4 regions of the Herbidospora sp. NBRC 101105 genome follow, and region 4 is predicted to be linked to each of the others. Evidence: riboswitches for the same ligand, from Rfam matches in the RefSeq annotation. Region 4 holds a riboswitch; each other region holds the start of a gene.

Region 1 (5,245 bases), on a different contig from region 4:
CGACCTGCTGACGCGGGTCGGGCGGGTCCACCGGTGACCGTCTCGTCGAAGGGCGTGACGGTCACCGGGGCGCGGATGAGCGGGCGCGGCTAGAAGTCGGCGTCGAAGCTGACCGTGCCGGTGACGCCGACCTGGTAGGCCGAGACCTTGCGCTCGAAGAAGTTCGAGAGCTCCTGCACGTCCTGGAGCTCCATGAAGGCGAAGGGGTTCTTCGAGCCGTACAGGGGCGGGACGCCGAGCTGGGCCAGCCGGCGGTCGGCGACGTGCTCCAGGTAGAGGCGCATGTCGGCGATCGACATGCCCGGCACGCCCTGGCCGAGGAGGTCTTCGGCGAACTGGGCCTCGCAGTCGACCGCCTCGGCGAGCATGCGCCTGATCTCGGCGATCAGGTCGTCGTCGAACAGGTCGGGCTCCTCGGCGCGGGCCACCTCGACGACGTCGAACGCGAACGCCATGTGCATCGACTCGTCGCGGAACACCCAGTTCGTGCCCGAGGCCAGGCCGTTCAGCAGGCCTCGGGAGCGCAGGAAGTAGACGTACGCGAAGGCGCCGTAGAAGAACAGGCCCTCGATGCACGCGGCGAAGCAGATGAGGTTGAGCAGGAAGGCCCGCCGGTCGGCCTTGGTCTCCAGGCTCTTGAGGTCGCCCAGGGAATCGATCCAGCGGAAGCAGAACTCGGCCTTGCGGCTGATCGACGGGATGTTCTCGACGGCCGCGAAGGCCTCGAAGCGCTCCTGCTCGTCGGGCACGTAGGTGTCGAGCAGGTTCAGGTAGAACTGCACGTGCACGGCCTCCTCGAAGAGCTGCCGCGACAGGTAGAGGCGCGCTTCGGGGGCGTTGACGTGCTGGTAGAGGTTGAGCACCAGGTTGTTGGCGACGATCGTGTCACCCGTGGCGAAGAAGGCCACCAGCCGCGACACCAGGTGGCGTTCGGCGGGCGACAACCTCCCCAGGTCGGCGAGGTCGGAGTGGAGGTCGACCTCCTCGACGGTCCAGGTGTTCTTGATGGCGTCGCGGTAGCGCTCGAAGAACGCCGGGTAGCGCATCGGGCGCAGGGTCAGGCTCATGCCGGGGTCGAGCAGCATCACTGGCACGCCTCACAGGACTCGGGGTTCTCCAGGGAGCAGACCTCGGCGGCGGTCAGCACCGGCACGGTGGCCTGCTGGATGCGCGTCGCGGGGCGCGAGCGCAGGTAGTAGGTGGTCTTGAGGCCCGACTTCCAGGCGTAGAGGTACATCGACGAGAGCTTGTCGATGGTCGGGCTGGCCATGAACAGGTTGAGCGACTGGCTCTGGTCGATGTACGGGCCGCGCGCCGCCGCCATGTCGACCAGCGCCCGCTGGGGCAGTTCCCAGGCGGTCCGGAACAGGGTCCTGATCTCGCCGGGCAGTTCGGCGATGCCCTGGACCGAGCCCTCGGCCTGACGGATGGCCGTGCGGATCGGCTCCGTCCACAGGCCGCGCGCCTTGAGCTCGGCGACCAGCGCGTTGTTGATCTGGAGGAACTCTCCACTGAGCGTCTCGCGCTTGAAGAGATTCGACACCTGCGGCTCGACGCACTCGTAGCAGCCCGCGATCGAGGCGATGGTCGCGGTCGGGGCGATGGCGATCAGCAGGGAGTTGCGCAGCCCGTACTCGGCGATCTTCGCGCGGAGCGCGGTCCATTCGGGGCTGAGGCCGTGCAGGTCGGGCTGGAGCCTGCCGCGGGCGGCCCAGGTCTCCTGGTACGCCGGATGCGGACCGTGTTCGGCCGCGAGGTCGGCCGAGGTGTCCAGAGCGGTCAGGTAGATCTCCTCGGAGATCCGGGTGGAGAGCTCCTTCGCCTCAGGGGAGTCGAAGGGCAGCCGGAGCGCGAAGAAGACGTCCTGGAGCCCCATCAGCCCGAGGCCGACCGGACGCCAGCGGGGATTGCTCGCCGCGGCCTGCTTGGTCGGGTAGTAGTTGATGTCGATCACGCGGTCGAGGAAGACCACGGCCGTCTTGACGGTCCGGCGGAGCTTGGCCCAGTCGATGCCGCCGTCGGCCAGGTGGGCGGCCAGGTTGATCGAACCCAGGTTGCAGACCGCGGTCTCCTCGTCGTTCGACACCTCGATGATCTCGGTGCACAGGTTCGACAGGTGCACCACGTTGCCCGGCTCGGCGGCCTGGTTGCAGGTGCGGTTCGAGGTGTCCTTGAAGGTCATCCAGCCGTTGCCGGTCTGGGCCAGGGTGCGCATCATCTTGGCGTAGAGGTCGCGGGCGCGGATCTGGCGCACCTGACGGCCGTCCTGCTCCGCCTTGCGGTAGACCTCGTCGAAGGCCTCGCCCCACAGGTCGGGCAGCTCGGGCAGCTCGTTCGGGTCGAACAGCGACCACATCTGGTCGGCCTCGACGCGGCGCATGAACTCGTCGGGGATCCAGTTCGCCAGGTTGAGGTTGTGGGTGCGGCGGGCGTCCTCGCCGGTGTTGTCCCGCAGCTCCAGGAACTCCTCGACGTCGGGGTGCCAGGGCTCCAGGTAGACGCACGCGGCGCCCTTGCGGCGGCCGCCCTGGTTGACGGCGGCCACGGAGGCGTCGAGGGTGCGCAGGAACGGCACAATGCCGTTGGAGTGGCCGTTGGTGCCCTTGATCAGGGCCCCCCTCGACCGGACCCGCGACCAGGAGATGCCGATGCCGCCGGCGAACTTCGACAGGTGGGCGACCTGGGCGTACCGCTCGTAGATCGAGCCGAGCTCGTCGCGCGGGGAGTCGACCAGGTAGCACGACGACATCTGGGTGTGCCCGGTGCCGGAGTTGAACAGCGTCGGCGAGCTGGGCAGGTAGGACAGCGACGACATCAGGCGGTAGAGCTCGACCGCCTCCTCGGGCGTGCGCGCCAGCCCGCAGGCCACCCGGAGCAGCCAGAACTGCGGGGTCTCCACGGGGAGCCGGGTCTGGGGGTGGCGGAGCAGGTAGCGGTCGTACACGGTGCGCAGGCCGAAGTACTCGAACCGCCGGTCGTTGCCGGTGTCGATCGTGGCGTCGAGCAGGTCGGCGTGGTCGGCCACGAAGGCGGCGGTGGTGTCGCCGATCAGGCCGAGGGCGTGGCCCTCCTTGATCGACCGGCTGAACGTGTCGGCCTCGACCTCCTTGCGGATGTACGCCGCCAGCAGCCGCGCGGCCAGCCGGGAGTACTGCGGCTCCTCGCCGATCATCTCGGCGGCGGTCTGGATCGACAGACGGTCGAGTTCGGCGGTGGTGGCGCCGTCGTACAGGCCACTGATCGTCCTGGTGGCGACCCGCAGCGGCTCGACGTCGTCGAGCCCGCCGGAACAACTCTCCACCGCGGCCACGATCCTGGTCACGTCGACCGGTTCGAGCGAGCCGTCGCGCTTCTTGATGCGCATCCTCGTCCTCTCCTCGCGAACTCACCGAGGCGCGCGGGCACGAGGGCACCGGGCGGGGCCGTCCCACGCGGCCTCGGACCAAAACGCGATTGGCAGGTCTTCGGACTCGCGGGCGTGCTTCGTCGCGAAGCGCCTACCGGCCGTCGCTTCCCAGGCCTTCGGCAGCCCAGTGCTCGATTGACGGCTTTCGTTCCCACTCACCGCTGCGGGGCAGTCCCGGATTCCCACCGGGTTCCCTCTTACGGCGCCCCGGCTGGCGGGCGGGGCGAACCAACGCGTGAGACACCATATCTGGGATCGAGATCGGCTGTCACATCAACATGTGGTGTCCGGCACCCCCGGACGAATCCCCCTGGCGGAGTGTGCGCAGGATGGGGTGATGGAGCGGAAAACCTGCACCGTGCGACTGGTGGGCGGGCCCACGGCGCTGCTGGAGATCGGCGGCCTCCGGCTGCTCACCGATCCGGCCTTCGACGCGCCCGGACCGATCCCCAGCGGCACCCGGACGCTCATCAAGACCACCGGCCCGGCCGTCTCCCCGGAGGAACTGGGCGATCTCGACATCGTCCTGCTCTCCCACGATCAGCACGCCGACAACCTCGACCGCTCGGGCCGGGCCCTGCTCGACGAGGTGCCCGAGGTGCTGACCACGCCCGAGGCGGCCGAACGGCTCGGTGAGGACATCACCGGCCTGCGGCCCTGGGAACACCGGACCTTCGAGCGGCCCGACGGCGGCTCCCTCCGCATCACGTGGGTGCCCGGCCGCCACGGGCCACCCGGCACGGAAGATCTCACCGGCCCGGTGACGGGCTTCGTGCTGACCGCCTTCGATCTACCGGCGATCTACGTGAGCGGCGACAACGCCTCGCTTGAGGCGACCCGCGAGATCACCGAACGGCTCGGCCCGATGGACGCCGGCGTCTTCTTCGCCGGCGCGGCCCGGACCCCGCTGCTCGACGGCTTCCTGACCTTCACGGCCGAGGAGGTGGTGGAGGCGACGTTGATCACCGGCGCGGAGGTGGTGATCCCCGTCCACATGGAGGGCTGGCAGCACTTCACCGAGGGCCCGGCCGACCTGCTGGACGCCTTCGAGAAGTACGAACTCGCCGACCGGCTGCACCTCTTGGAGCCCGGAGAGTCGACCTCGTTCTAGCCGACTGGGATTGTCGGTGATCCGTCCACGAGTGTCGTCAGAAAGCCGTTTGTCCACGTCGCGGACCTGGGCGAAGTGAAACGTCACGGAAAGAAACGGCGAACTCCTCGGTAGTAGCAGAATGTGCCATTTCCAAGGCATATGCGGTGCCACCATGCTCTGTGGAGACCATCTCCCCCAAGGAGCAGAACACCTGTGGCTAATCCCAGAGCACGCCGCCTGATCGCTGCGGCAGGTCTGTCGTTAGCGGTCGCGGCCACCCTGACGACCGTCCCGGCTCCCGCGAGCGCCCTCTCGACCGACGTCGTCATCTCCGGCGTCTACGGCGGTGGCGGCAACTCGGGCGCGACCATCAAGAACGACTACATCGAGCTGGCGAACCTCACCGGCAGCCCGATCAACGTGTCCGGTTGGAGCGTTCAATACGCCTCGGCCGCAGGTGCCGTCTTCCAGATGACGAACCTGAGCGGAACGATCCCGGCCCACGGCAAGTACCTGGTCCAGCAGGCGCCCGGCGCCGGCGGCACGCTGAGCCTGCCGACCCCCGACGCCACCGGCTCGATCCCGATGTCGGCCACCTCGGGTGTCGTCGCGCTGGTCACCGCGCAGGTCCCGCTGGTCGGCTGCGGCACCTCCTGCGCGACCGCCCCGAACGTGAAGGACCTCGTCGGCTACGGCGCGACCGCCAACGTCGAGACCCTCGCGGCCCCCGGCCTGTCGAACACCAC
Region 2 (5,245 bases), on a different contig from region 4:
CTGCTGGAGCACGAGACGGGCGCGGTCAGCGAGGTGTCGCTGACCATGGCCGCCACCGGCGACCTGCCCGACGCCCGCGTCGAGGTGTTCGGCCGGAAGGGCTCGGCCACGCTGCTCGGGGCCATGCTGGGCGACGACGCCTTCGAGCGGATGGTCGCGCAGTTCGCCCAGACGGTCAGGAACGGCGGCGGCCACCCGCTCGACGCCGCCCACGGGCTGCGCCTCCAGCGGATCATCGCGGAAGCGGAGCGGCAGCTCTCCGCCTGAGCAGCAGGGCCAGGCCCAGCGCGAGCGCGGCGCTGCCGGCGGCCGGGACGAACGTGCCCGGCGTGAACCCGGTGACGGTCAGGGTGAGCAGCCCGGCCGCCGACAGCCCCACCGCCGCGACGGTCCTCGCGCGGGTCGGGCTCGCCGGGGGCGCCGCCTCGAACCGGGCCAGCAGCGCGGTCAGCACGGCCAGCACCAGCGACAACCAGCCGAGCCAGATCGGCAGCAGCAGCCACCACGCCGGCGACCACGGCTCGGGGGTCGCCACGCCGAACCCGACGAAGGCGACGCCGCCGACGGTGATGAGCGCGGTCATGTGCCAGAGGTAGAAGGTCATCATGCGGGGCGCCAGCCAGGCCAGCACCGGCGCGGGCAGCGCCCGGTTCAGCCGCTCGCGCGCCCACAACGCCAGGCCGAGCTGACCGGCGAAGACCACGAGCATCACGGCGCTCGGCGGGGCCATGTTCGACGGCATCCCGGGCATTCCGATCATGCTGGCCGGGTAGGGGCCGGCGAGCACCATGGCCGCCGTCATCGCGAACCCGGCGACGGCCAACCACAGAGCCCTGCGGCCGGTCAGGTGGGCGAGCCTGCCCTGGGCGTACAGGAACCCGATCTGGTGGACGGCGAGCCAGACGAACACGACGTTCAGATATCCGGCGGCCTCGAACCCGGAGAACCGCACGACGTCGACGGCGAGCGCCCCGGCGGCGAACGCCGGGACCAGCACCCCGGCCCGCACCCGCGCCAGCAGCGGCGTGGTCACCACCGCGAGCAGGTAGACGGCGAGGAACCAGAGCAGCTGGCCGACCAGCCGCGACGCCACCTCCAGCGGCTGCGCGGGCACACCCAGCGCGCCCAGGAGATAGGGCAGCGGCAACCACACGGCGATCAGCGGCAGCACCGGCCAGCCGAGCCGCACCACCCGCCTGCCGATCCACTTCTCCGCGCTCTGGGGCTTGGCGGTCCAGCTCAGGTAGTTGGCCGCGCCCCCGGCGAAGAACACCAGCGGCATGACCTGGCTGACCCACGTGACCAGCGGCACCGACGCCAGCGCGTTGCCGGTGACCAGGTCGCCCCCGCGGTCGAGCAGCACCGGCATCGTCCAGTGCTGCACCACGACGAGCACCATGCCCAGCACCCGCAGGACGTCGACGAACGGGTCGCGCGGCGAGGCGACGGGATGGACGGGATGGGGGTGGGTCATCGACATGGGGGGCCGCCTTCGGGGGGAATCGGTTCCCCTTGAGCCTCCCGAGAACGGCCGTCGAAGTCGGTCCCGCGGGCACCCGACTTGATCGACGGGTCTCCGCCACCGCGGATGGTGGTGCTGGCTACACCCCGCTCAGATAGGCCAGGACCGCCAGCACGCGGCGGTGGCCGCTGTCGCTCGGCGGCAGGCCGAGTTTGGCGAAGATGTTGCCCACGTGCTTGTGCACGGCCCGTTCGGTGACCACGAGCGAGGCCGCGATGTCGGTGTTGGAGTGGCCCTCGGCCATCAGCGACAGGACCTCGCGCTCGCGCGGGGTGAGCGAGTCGATCGGGTGGGCGTGCCGGCGGACCAGGAGCTGGGCGATGACCTCGGGGTCCATGGCGGTGCCTCCCTTGGCCACCCGCTCCAGCGCGTCGACGAACTCCGACACCCGGGCCACGCGGTCCTTCAGCAGGTAGCCGATGCCGCCGCCGCCCCCGGCCAGCAGCTCCGTCGCGTAGGTCTGCTCGACGTACTGGGAGAGCACCAGGATCGGCTGGCCGGGGTGGACGCGGCGGACCTCCACGGCGGCGCGCACCCCCTCGTCGCGGAAGGTCGGGGGCAGCCGGATGTCGACCACGGCGATGTCGGGGCGGTGCTCGTCGACGGCCGTGTGGAACTCCGCGGCGGTGCCCACGGTGGCGACGACCTCGTGGCCCTCGGTGTTGAGCAGCAGCGTGAGGCCCTCGGCCAGCAGCACGCTGTCCTCCACGATGATCACTCGCACGGCAGCTCCACCCGCAGCGTCGTCGGCCCGCCGGGCGGGCTGGTCAGTGTGGTCACGCCGTCGAAGGCGCTGACCCGGCGGCGGATGCCGGCCAGCCCGGATCCGCCGTTCTCGTCGGCGCCGCCCCGGCCGTCGTCGGTGACCTCGGCGGTCAGCCTGTTCTCGGTACGCCGGACGCGCACCCTCGCCTTGCCGGCGGAGCTGTGCCGGGCGACGTTCGTCAGCGCCTCGGCGATCACGAAATAGGCCGCCGCCTCGACCGCCGCCGGGAGCCGCCCGACGTCGGCCGTTTCGGTCTCGACCGGCACCGGCGAGCGGGCCGCCAGCGCCGCGACCGCCCCCGGCAGGCCCCGGTCGGCCAGGATCGGCGGGTACATGCCGCGGATGATCCCGCGCAGCTCGGTCATGGTCTCCTCGGTGCTCAGCCGGGCCTCGGTGATCAGGGCGGCGGCCTTGCCGGGGTCGGTGGCCAGGACACGTTCGGCGATGCCGAGCCGCATGGCGATGGAGACCAGCCGGGCCTGCGCGCCGTCGTGCAGGTCGCGTTCGATGCGGCGCAGCTCGTAGCCGTGGGCGTCGAGCGCCTCGGCCACCCGCTCGGCCAGCCGCACGTGCTGCGGCGTCGCGAGCAGCGACCGGGCCAGCTGCGCCAGCCCGTCGGCGACCAGCGGCACGACCCGGAACCCGACGGCCGCGACCAGCGCCATGAACAACGGGACGGTGACCGCCACCGTCGCCCACGAGTCGAGCGCCCACGGCAGGTAGATGTGGTGGCCGGGCCCGAGCGCGTCCCACCACAGCGGCAGCGACAGCGCCCAGCCGAGCGCGCCCCACAACGCGACCGCCGGGATCGCGCCGAACGGGCCGGTGAACACGTGCTGGGCGAGGAACGCCAGATCCCGCCAGGTCTGCGGGTCGCCCATGACCACGCGCACCCGGGTGAGCACGCCGCCCCTGATCGGGTGGTACGACGCCGTGACCGGCCGGCCGAGCCACGCCCCCGCGTTCCGCCGGGCCAGCGACGCGACGCCCCGGTTGAGCCGGATGGCGTAGGGGAGCAGGAGCAGCCCGAGGTAGGTCGCGGAGACGACGAGGGTGAAGACGGTGACGGCGATGGCCAGCAGGCACAGGGGGACCAGGAGGAGTCCCAGCAGAAGCCGCCCGGTCGCCGTGACGGTCCGCCGCACCATGCGGTCAGCATAGCCTCACGTTCCCGGCGAAAAGGCTGTTGGTAACGTATGGGACGCGTGACGCCGCAGCGAAGTCCGGTGTGAACCCGGCGCTGTTCCCGCAACTGTGATCCCTCCTCCGAGGGTCAGCCAGGTCGCCTGCGTCGTCGCCGACGTCGTCCGCCCTCGTGGAAAGGGTGATCCGTCCCCGGGTCTCTCGTTTCCGGCAACTCCCTTCGGAGGAAACTCGTGAGGCCCCTACGCACGGCCCTCGCGGGCGTGTTGCTGGGTGTCGCCCTGCTGTCCGGCTGCGGCAGCAGTGACACCGCCACCCCCGCCCCCGCCGCGTCCGCCGCCCCCAGCGGCCCCTTCCCCGTGACGGTCCAGGCCGCCAACGGCGCGGTGACGATCGCCGCCAGGCCGCAGCGGATCGTGTCGTTGTCGCCGACGGCCACCGAGTCGCTGTTCGCCATCGGCGCCGGGCCGCAGGTCACCGCGGTCGACGACCAGTCGAACTTCCCCGCAGAGGCCCCCAAGACCGACCTGTCGGGCTTCAAGCCCAACGTCGAGGCCATCACCGCGCGCAACCCCGACCTGGTGGTCGTCTCCAACGACCTCGAAGGCGTGGTCGCCGGCCTCGGCAAACTCGGCGTGCCGGTGCTGGTGCTGACCGCCGCCACCAAGATCGACGACGCGTACGCCGAGATCGAGAAGCTCGGCACCGCCACCGGCAACCGGCCCAAGGCCGACGAGGTCGTGGCCGGCATGAAGCGCGAGCTCGCCGCGCTGGCCGCCGCCGCCCCCAAGGCCGAGCTGACCTACTACCACGAGCTCGACGTCACCCCCTACGCCGCGACCTCGACCACCTTCATCGGCCAGGTCTACGCCCTGTTCGGCCTGGTCAACATCGCCGACGAGGCCCCCGACGCGGCGGGCGGCTACCCCAAGCTGTCGGCCGAGTTCGTCGCGAAGGCCGACCCCGACCTGATCTTCCTGGCCGACGTGAAGTGCTGCGGGCAGAACGCCAAGGCCCTCGCGGAGCGGCCCGGCTGGGGCGGCCTCAAGGCCGTCGAGAACGGCGACGTGGTCGAGCTCGACGACGACGTCGCCTCCCGGTGGGGCCCCCGCGTGGTCGACCTGGCCAGGGCCATCGGCGCCGGGGTGGCCAAGGCCGCGGGCTGATGGCCGAGATCATCTCCACGGCCGGGGCTTTTTCCCGAGGACTGCCTCCGGAAGGGCGAACTGATCGCGCGGCCCTGTTCCGGAGGTTCCGCAGGGCGGGGGCGCCGGCCGGTCGCGCCGGTCTCTGCCGGGGCTTTCCCGCAGCCGCCTTCAGAGCTGCCCGCTGATGCGCAGGGGCGTGATGTTCGCGGGGGCCGCCGTCGTGCTGGCGGCCTGTATGACCGCCGGGCTCATGGTCGGCGCGGCCGGGCTGCCCCTGAAGGGTGTGGTGCTAGCGCTGGCCGACCGGTTGCCGTTCGTGTCGGCCCACTCCGGGCTGACGCCGCTGGAGACCGGGGTGCTGTTCGAGCTGCGGCTGCCCCGGGTGCTGCTCGGCGCCATGGTCGGCGGGCTGCTGGCCGTCGCGGGCGCCGGGTACCAGGGCGTGTTCCGCAACCCGCTGGCCGACCCCTACCTGCTGGGGGCCGCCGCCGGGGCCGGGCTGACCGTCACGCTGGTCATCGTGGCCGTGGGCGACGGGGCGGCGGTGCCCCTCGCGGCCTTCTGCGGGGCGGCGGGCGGGGTGCTGCTCGCGTACGGGCTGGGGCACACCGCGACCCGGGGCGGCGGCACCGCGACCCTGGTGCTCGCGGGGGTGGCGGTGACGTC
Region 3 (5,245 bases), on a different contig from region 4:
CGGTCTCGCCGCCTTCGCCGCCGACCAGGCATGTCTGGTGGCCGCCACCACCGAGGTCGCGGGGGACGTGCCCGCCGCGATCCTCGACACCCTGCGCGTCCGCGGCGAGTACGCCGCACGTGTCGCCTCCAAGGAGAAACAGTGAAGAAACCCCTGTTCGCGCTGGCCGCCATCGTCCTGCTGGCCGGCTGCGGCACGTCCGGCACCCAGGCCGCCCCCGCGCCCTCGGCCGCTCCCGGTCCGGTAGAGGTGAGCAACTGCGGCACCGTCTACACCTACGCCAAGCCGCCGGAGCGCATCGTCACCTCCAGCACGGTCGCCACCGAGGTCGTGCTGGCCCTGGGCCTGAAGGACCGGATGGCCGGCACCGTCGCCGCCACCGACATCATGCAGCAGTACGCCGCCGACCTGACCGGCGTGAAAGTGATCTCCGAATCCGCCTTCCCGCCCCCGTCCAAGGAGGTCGTCTACTCCGCCAACCCCGACCTGGTGGTCAGCGGCTACCCCGACGACTACGGCCCCAAGGCCCTCGGCGACCGCGCCGTCCTGCAGAAGGAGGGCGTCAACAGCCACCTGCTGTCGGCGAGCTGCCCGGGCGGCACCGCCACCGTCGAGCAGACCTACGACGACCTGCGCGCGCTCGGACAGGTCTTCGGCGTGCAGGACAAGGCCGAGCAGCTCGTCACCGCGCTCAAGGCCGAGGTCGACGCCGTCACCCCCGTCACCCCGGCGCTGCGCGTCTTCGACTACGCCGGAGGCAAGGACAAGCCGCTGACCAGCGGCGCGAACACTCTGGTGTACGACCTGGCCCGCCGGGCCGGCGGGGAGAACATCTTCCCCGAGACGAAGGAGTTCGGGCAGGTGTCCTGGGAGGAACTGGTCAAGCGCGACCCCCAGGTGATCATCGTCGAGGACCAGGTCTTCGAGCCCGCCGACGAGTCCATCGAGTGGATGCGCTCCTACGCCCCGATCAAGGACGTCACCGCGGTCAAGGAGAACCGGTTCGTCGTCATCCCCGTCAACGACCTTCAGCCCGGCCTGCGCAGCGGCCGCGCGCTCAAGGCCCTGGCCGAGGGCTTCGCCCGTTGACCGTCCGCGTCGCCGCCCGGCGGGTCTCCACCGACCCGCCGGGCCGTCGGGTGACCCTGGCAGGCTCGGTGGTGCTGCTCGGCGTGCTGCTCGGCGTCTCCCTTGTCGCCGCCGTCGGCCTGGGACCGGTCGACATCCCCTTCCTGGACGTGTGGCGCATCGTCCTCGCCACCCACGACGCCCCCTCCGGACCGCTCGCGGTGATCGTGCGCGACATCCGGCTGCCCCGGGTCCTGCTCGGTGCGATCGTCGGCGCGGGCCTGGCCGTCACCGGCGCGGTGCTCCAAGGGGTGCTGCGCAACCCGCTGGCCGACCCTTACCTGATCGGAGCCAGCTCGGGGGCGTCGCTGGGGGCGGTGCTGGCGCTGATGTCGGGCCTGTCGTGGCTGCTGCCCGTGGCGGCCTTCACCGGCGCCATGCTCACCTTCACCGTGGTGCTGCTGCTGGCGCGCGGCGGCGGCCGGCTCGGCGTCACCTCACTGATCCTGTCGGGGGTCGCCGTCGCCGCACTGGCGGAGGCCGCGACCAATTTCATCGTGCTGAACTCACCCGACTCCCAGTTGCGGTCGGCGCTGTTCTGGACCCTCGGCGGCCTGTCCGGCACCCAATGGAACGACCTGCCCGTCCCGGCGGTCGTGGTCGCGATCTCCGTCGTGTGGTTCCGGCTGCGCGCGGCCGAACTCAACGCCCTCGTGCTGGGGGAGGAGGGGGCCACGAGCCTGGGCGTCGAGGTGAACCGGCTGCGGACGCGGCTGGTCGTCGGCTCGGCGATCACGGTCGGCGCGGTCGTGTCGGTCAGCGGTGGCATCGGCTTCGTGGCGCTGATGGTGCCGCACGCCGTCCGCATGGTCGCCGGCGGCGACAACCGGTGGGTGGTCCCGCTGAGCGCGCTGGCCGGAGCGCTGCTGATGGTGTGGGTCGACGTGGGGGCACGCCTGCTCAACCAGCCCGACGAGATCCCCATCGGGGTCATCACCGCGCTGCTGGGCGCGCCGTTCTTCCTGGTCCTGCTGGCCCGAGCCAACCGGAGGGCGCTGTCGTGAGCCTCTCGCTGGAGATCGAGGACCTCTCCTGGGCGCCCGTGCTCCACGACGTCACCCTGTCGGCGGCGCCGGGGGAGATCTTGGGCCTCATCGGCCCCAACGGCAGCGGCAAGTCGAGCCTGCTGCGCTGCGTCTACCGGCGGCAGCGGCCCGACCGAGGCCGGATCACGGTCGACCGGCTCGACGTGTGGACCGCCCCGGCGGGCGAGGTGGCCCGCCGGGTGGCCGTCGTCACCCAGGAGTCGCCCGCCGACCTGGAGAACAGCGTCGAGCAGATCGTCGCCCTCGGCCGGGTGCCCTACCTGGGCACCCTGGGACGCCTCACCCGCGCCGAACACGACCTGATCGACGACGCGATGGAACGCTGCGAGGTGCGTTCGCTGGCCCGCCGCCCCTACGCCCGGTTGTCCGGCGGCGAACGGCAGCGGGTGCACCTGGCCAGGGCGCTGGTCCAGCAGCCCGGCCTGCTCCTGCTCGACGAGCCCACCAACCATCTCGACCTGCGTCACCAGGTGGAGCTGCTGCGGCTGGTCCGGTCGCTGGGCGTCACCGTCGTCGCCGCCCTGCACGACCTCCAGCTCGCCGCGGCCGCCTGCGACCGGCTCGCGGTGCTGAGCGGAGGCCGCCTGGTCGCCGACGGCCCGCCCGCGAAGGTGGTCACGGCCGGCCTGCTCACCGAGGTGTACGGCGTGACCGCGGAGGTGACCCACGGCCCCGACGGACTGCCCAGGATCAACCTGCCCCTGGCCCGCTAGTTCGAGCCCTCGGGGACGGGGTCGGCCATCATGGCCCCCTCACCCGGCGTGCTGGTGAGGTAGACGTGCTGGTGACCGTGGCCGGCGTCGACGTTGATCTGGTCGAGCTGGGTGGCCGCCACCGACCAGGCCAGCACGCCGGCCGTGCGCTGCCGGAGGGCGACCTCCAGGCAGCCGGCCCGCACGTCGGTGGGCACCTTCCGGCAGTAGGCGTAGGTGTCGACCGCGATCGCCATGGCGTCGACGGCGCTGCGGAACCCGGCCCGCGCCACGTTGGTCGCGGTCGTGCCCGACGGCGTGGCCGCGTGCCGGTCGACCGCCTGCTTCATCACCTTCTGCCACTCGGCGATCTCGGCGTCGGCGGGCGTCCGGGCGGCGAGCGCGCCGCCGGGCGGCAGCGCCTCTCCCAGGCCCACCATGACCGAGGTGATCTCGCCAACCGTGGTGCGGGCCGTGGACGTCAGCTCCGTGACCTGCTGCGCGTCGCGCTTCATCTCGGCCGCCCGCATCTCGGCGACCGAGGTCTCGGTGGCGTCCGGCGCCCCGAACAGATATCCCAGCGAGCCCGCCACGAGGATGGCGGCCACCAGCCCGATCGCGTACCGCGACCGTCCCGGGCCGGGCTTCTCCTGGATGGGGAGGGGGCGGGCCGATCTGGCCGTCTTGGAGGGCATGCGACAGGCTCCAATGGTCGACTTCTCGCGCAGACCGTACCTTCTCGGGTGATCGACGTCCATGGTGGCGCGATGGCGGATAAGCTCGGCGGCGTGGATGGTTCGCCCGCCTCCGCCAGAGCCGGGCGTCGTAAGAGGGAACCCGGTGCGAATCCGGGACTGCCCCGCAGCGGTATGTGGGAACGACCGCCGTCACCAGCACTGAGCCCTCCGGGCTTGGGAAGCGACGGCCACTAGGAACGAGCACCACGCCCACGAGTCCGAAGACCTGCCTCCGCCCGCGCGCCGACCTCGGCGCGTGGTGGTCCGCGGCCTCGTGGGAGGGCCTGCGCGTCGTGCGCTGTCTCCCCTTTCACGTGGCCGCATGTCGGCGAGACGAGGGAAGCAGCCGTGAAGACGACGATTCTGGGTTACCCGCGCATCGGCGCGCGGAGGGAACTCAAGTTCGCCACCGAGAACCACTGGGCCGGCGTGATCGACGCCGCCGAACTGGAGACGACCGCGGCGCGGTTGCGCCGCGAGGTCTGGACCGAGCTCCGCGACGCCGGGCTCGACACCATCCCGTCCAACACCTTCAGCCTGTACGACCAGGTGCTCGACACCACCGTCATGATCGACGCCGTCCCGGCCCGATACCGCGCCCTGACCGGCCTCGACCGCTACTTCGCCATGGCACGCGGCACCGCGGACCTGCCGCCGCTGGAGATGACGAAGTGGTTCGACACCAACTACCAGTAGTTGGTGCACAAAGGCAACATGGAGAGTCGACGAAGAGCAGAGCGTCGCAGCGGTCCGAGCAACGACGCAGAGCCGTTGACCAGCATCACTGGCCGCACCCCGGGTCACGTCACGTTCGTCGAGATGCCAGCAAGATCAGTCGAAGGTATGCAGCCGCGAGGATTTTCACTACATGATCAAGGCGGCCTCGCCTGCGGCGTGCCGCGCGCTGGCGATCGCGGACCGCGCTGCGGCTCTTCGGCCGGTCGCGGCCCGCGCCGCCAGCACCCAACGCCGAGCCCGGACAGGCTGAGCGATCCTGATCCAAGGTGCGGGGCAAAGTTGACACGATACGCAGCCCTTTTCGAAGGCTATGGCTTCTCTACCTAGTTTTGATAGCAATCGCTATACTGCCGCTTATGGCCACGAGACCGGCAATCCCCCGCGAACTACGGCGTCGAGTCCTTATTGAGGCAGGCCATCGTTGTGCAATTCCGACATGTCGCGCCACGCCGGTTGAGATTGCACATATCATCCCGTGGGCGAAAGTCAAAAGACATGAATTCAAGAACCTCATCGCTCTTTGTCCCACATGTCATACACGATATGACGGTGAATATAATTCATTAGATCGGAAAGCTATGCGGCAATACAAGGCCGCACTTAATCCGCTGCTCTCGGCAAATTATGGAAATACTCATGACCAAATTACTCGGATTGCGGCCTATCAGGAGTTTCGAACCCTCTTTGGGGCCTGGGTGCAGGCAGAGATCGATCACGCGAGCGCGAAATCTAAGCTAAAGACATCCGCTATTCCTGCAGACCGCGACAACAGTTGGGCGGAAAGATATGCCTATGCGCTGTGCTCGGCATTGGATTTTCAGAGAACTTGGGGCCAGGAATCGGAAATCTCGGCAATCGCAGGATCCATACTGCACCACGTAGCCGAATGGTCCGATGAGATTAG
Region 4 (5,245 bases):
TAGAGCACCCCGCGATGCGCCGCGGCCAGCAGCCCCGGCTCGAAGGCCGCGACCCCGTGCGCGAGGGCCTTCTCCAGGTCGAGCGACCCGGCGAGGCGATCCTCCGACGCCCCGACGGGCAGTTCGACGAGCCGCGCCCGGCGCGTCTCCCTCCCGCCGTCGTGGGGTCCGTCGGGGCATTGGCCGTACGGCGCCGCCGGGTCACAGGCGAACCGGCACCCCGGCACGACGTCGACGGCCGGGAGCAGCTCGGCCAGCGCCCGCACGATCGTCGACTTCGCCGTGCCCTTCTCCCCGCGCACGAGCACCCCGCCCACCTGCGGCGACACGGCGTTCAGGACGAGCGCCAGTTTGAGGTCGTCCATCCCGACGACCGCGCTGAACGGATAGGTCACTCCCGACTTCCTTTCACTGCAACCGCAGATTCCACCGGCCACCCGCGCCGGTGAGCGACGCCCGCCCGAGCGGCGGCACGTCGACCCGCCGATGGTCCGCCCCCGTCGCCACGGACACGGCGGCCCGGACGACGGCCGGATGGGTGAGGGCCAGCACCGCCCCGCCGTCGAGCCGCCCCAGCCACCCCCGCACCCTGACGAGCAGTTCGTTCACCGACTCGCCACCGTGCGGCACGGCCCCGGGATCCCCGACCCACCGGGCCAGCTCTGAGGGATCGACGTCGGCCAGCCGCACGCCGGCCCAGCTCCCCATGTCGAGGTCCCGCAACTCGGGCACGACCTCGGCCCCGGGAACCAGATCACACCGCGCCTCGGGCCCCCGCACGACGCGGGTGGCCCCGGCCGGCGCGCTGAACGAGACGACCTCGGCAGGCTCATCGGCCACTGGAAACGCCCCGTCCCGCTGGCTCGCGGTCAGGGGATGCGCCACCAACGTCACCCGCACGGCCTTCACGAAGCGCCTCCTGCTCGATCAGTGGCGCTGGACCACTCGCCCGCTTGGCCTTCTGAGGGGTTGCCCGCCGGATGACCGCTCGTTCCCGTAGCCGCCACGAGCCGACCGGCTCTGGTTCTCCGCCTCCGTGCATGGCGAGGGTGGAACCGGTGCGGGAGCGGCGGCCGGTCGCGTGGCCGCCGTCCCCGCCCGCGGTCAGACCCGCACCCGCTGCCGGGCGGACAACAGGGCGAACACCGATCCGAGCACGCCCCAGAGCACGACCTGCAGGCCCAGCGACGACACCCGGAAGTTCCACAACAACACCGCCGGGAACCCTGCCGGCACCTCCTGGACGCCCGGCAGCACCGCGTACGCGACCCCGACGATCACCAGGAACGCCGGGACGGCCGCGACCCACCCGAACCGCCGGTGGATCACCGCCCCCGCGCCGAGGGCCAGCAGCCCGATGGCGAGCATGACCAGGTAGAGCACGGTCCGCTGCCCGATGGTGTCCGGGTCGCCGACGGCGGGCGGATTGCCCGGATACTTGAGGAACGGGACGAGCACGACGGCCAGGAACCCCCCGGCCGCCAGCGTGACGGCCAGCGCCTGCTCGTTCGCGGGCCCGAACCTGCCTCTGACGAAGGCGTAGGCGAGCGCGAACAGCCCGCCGATGACGAGCCCGTAGAGGGTGGTGGCGAGGAACAACCCGAAGACCTGCCCCCCGCGGCCGACCAGTTCGTCGGCGTGCGAGTGCCCCGCACCGGCGGCGGCCTCCTCGATCGCGATGGCCTGGTCGATGGAGGGCTCCCCGACGAGGAACCCGAAGAGTCCCGCGAGCAGCCCGGCGACGGCTCCGGCGCCGAGGCCCCGGAGGAAGAAGTCCTTGATCATCAGTGGCAGGGCACGCCGAGCAGGTGACGACCGTCGTGCATGAGCTCATGCAGGAAGTCACCGGTCTGCGCGAGCAGCCCCGCCGAGTCCATCGTCACCAGATAGGCGACGATCAGCAGTACGGGCACCGCCGCCGACCAGGGCAGTAAGGTGCGAACGGGAATGACTGGGGAGCTGGACATCTGGCTCACGCCACGATCCTCCTCCGGGATTGCGCGTCCCTGTCGTAGATCAACGTGGCGGGTGGTGACCTGACTCTCCATCGGCGATGGATCACAGTGGCGCGACCGTACCGGACTCTCACCGGTTTCCCTCACGCCGCCACAATTCCCGGCGAACGTACCCCGATATGCCAAAACCCGTCAAGACGGCATGATCCCGACCCCTTTACAAAGTAGATCATCTTAACAGGACAGAGGCCGGCCTCCAACGAGACCCATCGAGCGGCCACGAGCCAGAGCTGCGCCGCTTGTGGCCACCTCCCCACCCGCCAGGCAACGGTTACCGCCGACGCATTTAAGCCCGGATGTACGGAGTCGCCACCCGGCACGCCCAATCCCTCAGACCCAACCGGAACGCCAGCCCCGCATAGGCCCCGGCCCAAGCGGGACAACCAGCCACGCACCCCGCCACCCGGCACCCCCAACCTCGCAGCCCAGCCACACCCCAGCCCTCGCAGCACAGCCAGGCACCCCCAGCCCCCGCATGCCAAGCCGGACGCGAGAAAGCCCGGTGCCGAATGGCCCCGGGCTTTCCAGAAATGTGGGTGTCGCGTGGACGCGGCCTCAGCCGCCGTCGCCTGGAGGTGACCTCAGCTCACGAGTCGCCCGTCAGGGCCGCGACCAGTTCGGCCGCCGTGCGGCAGCGGTCGAGCAGGTCGCCCACGTGGGCCTTGGTCCCGCGCAGCGGCTCCAGCGTCGGAACGCGCTGCAGCGACTCGCGGCCAGGGATGTCGAATATCACCGAGTCCCACGACGCGGCCGCCACCGACTCGCTGTACTGCCGCAGGCAGCGGCCCCGGAAGTAGGCCCGGGTGTCGGTGGGCGGCGTTTCGATAGCACGCTCCACGTCGTCTTCCGTAACCAGGCGCTGCATCCGGCCGCGCTCGACGAGCCGGTTGTAGAGCCCCCGCTCGGGCCGGATGTCGGCGTACTGGAGGTCGACCAGCTGCAGCCGGGGGTGGGACCAGGGAAGCTTGTCGCGGGTGCGGTAGCCCTCGAGGAGCTCCAGCTTGGCCACCCAGTCGAGCTCCCGCGAGAGCTGCATCGGGTCTTCGGCCAGGCGGGTCAGCACCGACTCCCACCGGTTGAGCACGTCTTTGGTCATCTCGTCGGCGTTGGAGCCGTAGCGGTCTTCGACGTATTTGCGGGCCTGCTCTAGGTATTCCATCTGGAGCTGCACCGCCGTCATCTTCCGGCCCGACCGCAGCGTCACGACGTGCTTGCAGGACGGGTCGTGGGAGATCGCGCGCAGCGCGGCGACCGGCGACTCGACCGACAGGTCGACCGTCAGGAAGCCGTCTTCGATCATCGCCAGGACGAGCGAGGTGGTGCCGAGCTTCAGGTAGGTCGAGATCTCGGACATGTTCGCGTCGCCGATGATCACGTGGAGCCGGCGGTACTTCTCCGGGTCGGCGTGGGGCTCGTCGCGGGTGTTGATGATCGGCCGCTTGAGCGTCGTCTCAAGGCCGACCTCGACCTCGAAGAAGTCGGCCCGCTGGGAGATCTGGTAGCCGTCGCCGCGCGAGTCCTGCCCGATGCCGACCTTGCCCGCCCCCGCGAAGACCTGGCGGGAGACGAAGAACGGGGTCAGGTGGCGCACGATGTCGGCGAACGGGGTCGCCCGGCGCATCAGGTAGTTCTCGTGGCAGCCGTAGCTGGCGCCCTTGGAGTCGGTGTTGTTCTTGTAGAGCTGGATGGGCGCGTTGCCCGGCATGCCCGAGGCCCGGACGGCCGCGTCGTGCATGACCCGCTCGCCCGCCTTGTCCCAGATGACCGCGGCCCGGGGGTTGGTGCACTCGGGCGTGGAGTATTCGGGGTGGGCGTGGTCGACGTAGAGCCGGGCGCCGTTGGTGAGGATGACGTTGGCGAGGCCGAGGTCCTCGTCGGTGAGCTGGCTGGAGTCGGCCGCCTCACGGGCGAGGTCGAAACCCCGGGCGTCGCGGAGGGGGTTCTCCTCCTCGAAGTCCCACCGGGCGCGGCGGGCGCGCGCGGCCGAGGCCGCCAGGTATGCGTTGACGACCTGTGACGAGGTCACCATCGCATTCGCACCTGGTTGACCGGGCACGGAAATTCCGTACTCGGTCTCGATGCCCATCACCCGCCGGACTGTCATGCGCACCCCATGGCCTGTCGTTCCGCCGTTTATATCCCGAGCCTAGCCCCTTCACTATGCCCGGCCACCAGACAGTTACGGCACCGATGCCTGGCGTTGTTCCATTGGGCTCCTGCCCATCAGACGGCGCAGCAACCGCTGACCTGGGCGATCAACAAGCCGGTATACAGCATACGACAGAAGAATCGATGCCAGCATCGTGCCCCCGGCGAGCACCCACGGATTTATAGATTCCCGGAATCCCGGGATAAGTACCGCCGAGACGTTCTGATGTACCAGGTAGAGCGGGTAGGTGAGGGCCCCCACCGTCGTCAGCGCCCGCCACCGCACCCAGCGCAGCCACCCGAGGGCGACGGCCGCCATGAGCACGTAGATGACCGTGATCCAGGCGATGACGGCCGGCGGCGGCGCCGGGAAGTTCTTGATCCCCACGAGGTCGATCCGGCTCTGGATGCGCTCCAGGGCCACGTACAGGGAGCAGGCGTAGCCGACCAGGACGAACCCCCACCGGGTGACGGTGGAGCCCTCGCGGTAGATCAGGTAGAAGGCCATGCCGGCGATGAAGTAGGGCGCCTGCCGGGGCATGACGATCTCGGTGACCAGGTCGTTCTGCAGCCACTCGGCGAAGATCGCGGCGGCCAGCCACACCCACATGAACCCCATGGCCCGCCGCAGGTTGACGCCCATGATCACCACGATGGAGATCAGGAGGTAGAACTTCAGCTCCACCCAGAGCGACCAGAACACTCCCCCGGCCGGGATGACGCCGAACGCCTCCTGCAGCATCGTGAGGTTGATCACGTAGCCGACGGTGTCCAGGTTGGGTCTGAAGTACTCGACGCTCGTGTACGTGTAGAGCACGTACAGGGCGATCACGGTGAACCAGTAGGCGGGGTAGAGCCGCGCGAACCGTGACACCGCGAACCGGCGCAGGCTGTGGCCCCAGGCGCTCATCAGGATGACGAACCCGCTGATGAGGAAGAACAGCTCGACCCCGAGGATGCCGAGCGTCGTGACGTACTTGACCGGCTCGAACAGCACGACGGGCGACTCGTCCCACAACGACCGCGACGCCGCCATGTAGTGGAACGCCATGACCGTGAACGCGGCGATGAACCGCAGCAGG

Evidence for each region. A riboswitch is a leader RNA that binds a small molecule or an ion and turns the genes downstream of it on or off. The one in region 4 is predicted to bind cobalamin.
Region 1: another riboswitch for cobalamin. It lies ahead of QSK34_RS23180 (ribonucleoside-diphosphate reductase subunit alpha); the one in region 4 lies ahead of QSK34_RS24640 (CbtB domain-containing protein).
Region 2: another riboswitch for cobalamin. It lies ahead of QSK34_RS02060 (ABC transporter substrate-binding protein); the one in region 4 lies ahead of QSK34_RS24640 (CbtB domain-containing protein).
Region 3: another riboswitch for cobalamin. It lies ahead of QSK34_RS35020 (5-methyltetrahydropteroyltriglutamate--homocysteine S-methyltransferase); the one in region 4 lies ahead of QSK34_RS24640 (CbtB domain-containing protein).

The regions. Positions count from the first base shown of each region.
Region 1 is NZ_BSSX01000005.1:538,946-544,190, forward strand. It holds gene QSK34_RS23175 (ribonucleotide-diphosphate reductase subunit beta) at 90-1,085, opposite strand; gene QSK34_RS23180 (ribonucleoside-diphosphate reductase subunit alpha) at 1,085-3,364, opposite strand; cobalamin riboswitch at 3,439-3,653, opposite strand; gene QSK34_RS23185 (MBL fold metallo-hydrolase) at 3,744-4,517, shown strand; gene QSK34_RS23190 (DUF8508 domain-containing protein) at 4,713-5,245, shown strand, end outside.
Region 2 is NZ_BSSX01000001.1:441,907-447,151, forward strand. It holds gene QSK34_RS02040 (Gfo/Idh/MocA family protein) at 1-267, shown strand, start outside; gene QSK34_RS02045 (acyltransferase family protein) at 233-1,480, opposite strand; gene QSK34_RS02050 (response regulator transcription factor) at 1,602-2,246, opposite strand; gene QSK34_RS02055 (sensor histidine kinase) at 2,237-3,436, opposite strand; cobalamin riboswitch at 3,464-3,596, shown strand; gene QSK34_RS02060 (ABC transporter substrate-binding protein) at 3,665-4,597, shown strand; gene QSK34_RS02065 (FecCD family ABC transporter permease) at 4,764-5,245, shown strand, end outside.
Region 3 is NZ_BSSX01000010.1:44,387-49,631, forward strand. It holds gene QSK34_RS34995 (TfuA-like protein) at 1-145, shown strand, start outside; gene QSK34_RS35000 (ABC transporter substrate-binding protein) at 142-1,089, shown strand; gene QSK34_RS35005 (FecCD family ABC transporter permease) at 1,086-2,132, shown strand; gene QSK34_RS35010 (ABC transporter ATP-binding protein) at 2,129-2,887, shown strand; gene QSK34_RS35015 (hypothetical protein) at 2,884-3,561, opposite strand; cobalamin riboswitch at 3,660-3,835, shown strand; partial or broken gene QSK34_RS35020 (5-methyltetrahydropteroyltriglutamate--homocysteine S-methyltransferase) at 3,952-4,293, shown strand; gene QSK34_RS35025 (HNH endonuclease) at 4,698-5,245, shown strand, end outside.
Region 4 is NZ_BSSX01000006.1:196,014-201,258, reverse strand. It holds gene QSK34_RS24655 (VWA domain-containing protein) at 1-365, opposite strand, end outside; gene QSK34_RS24650 (histidine phosphatase family protein) at 409-840, opposite strand; gene QSK34_RS24645 (CbtA family protein) at 1,105-1,785, opposite strand; gene QSK34_RS24640 (CbtB domain-containing protein) at 1,785-1,913, opposite strand; adenosylcobalamin (AdoCbl) riboswitch at 1,982-2,124, opposite strand; gene dop (depupylase/deamidase Dop) at 2,602-4,119, opposite strand; gene QSK34_RS24630 (acyltransferase family protein) at 4,195-5,245, opposite strand, start outside.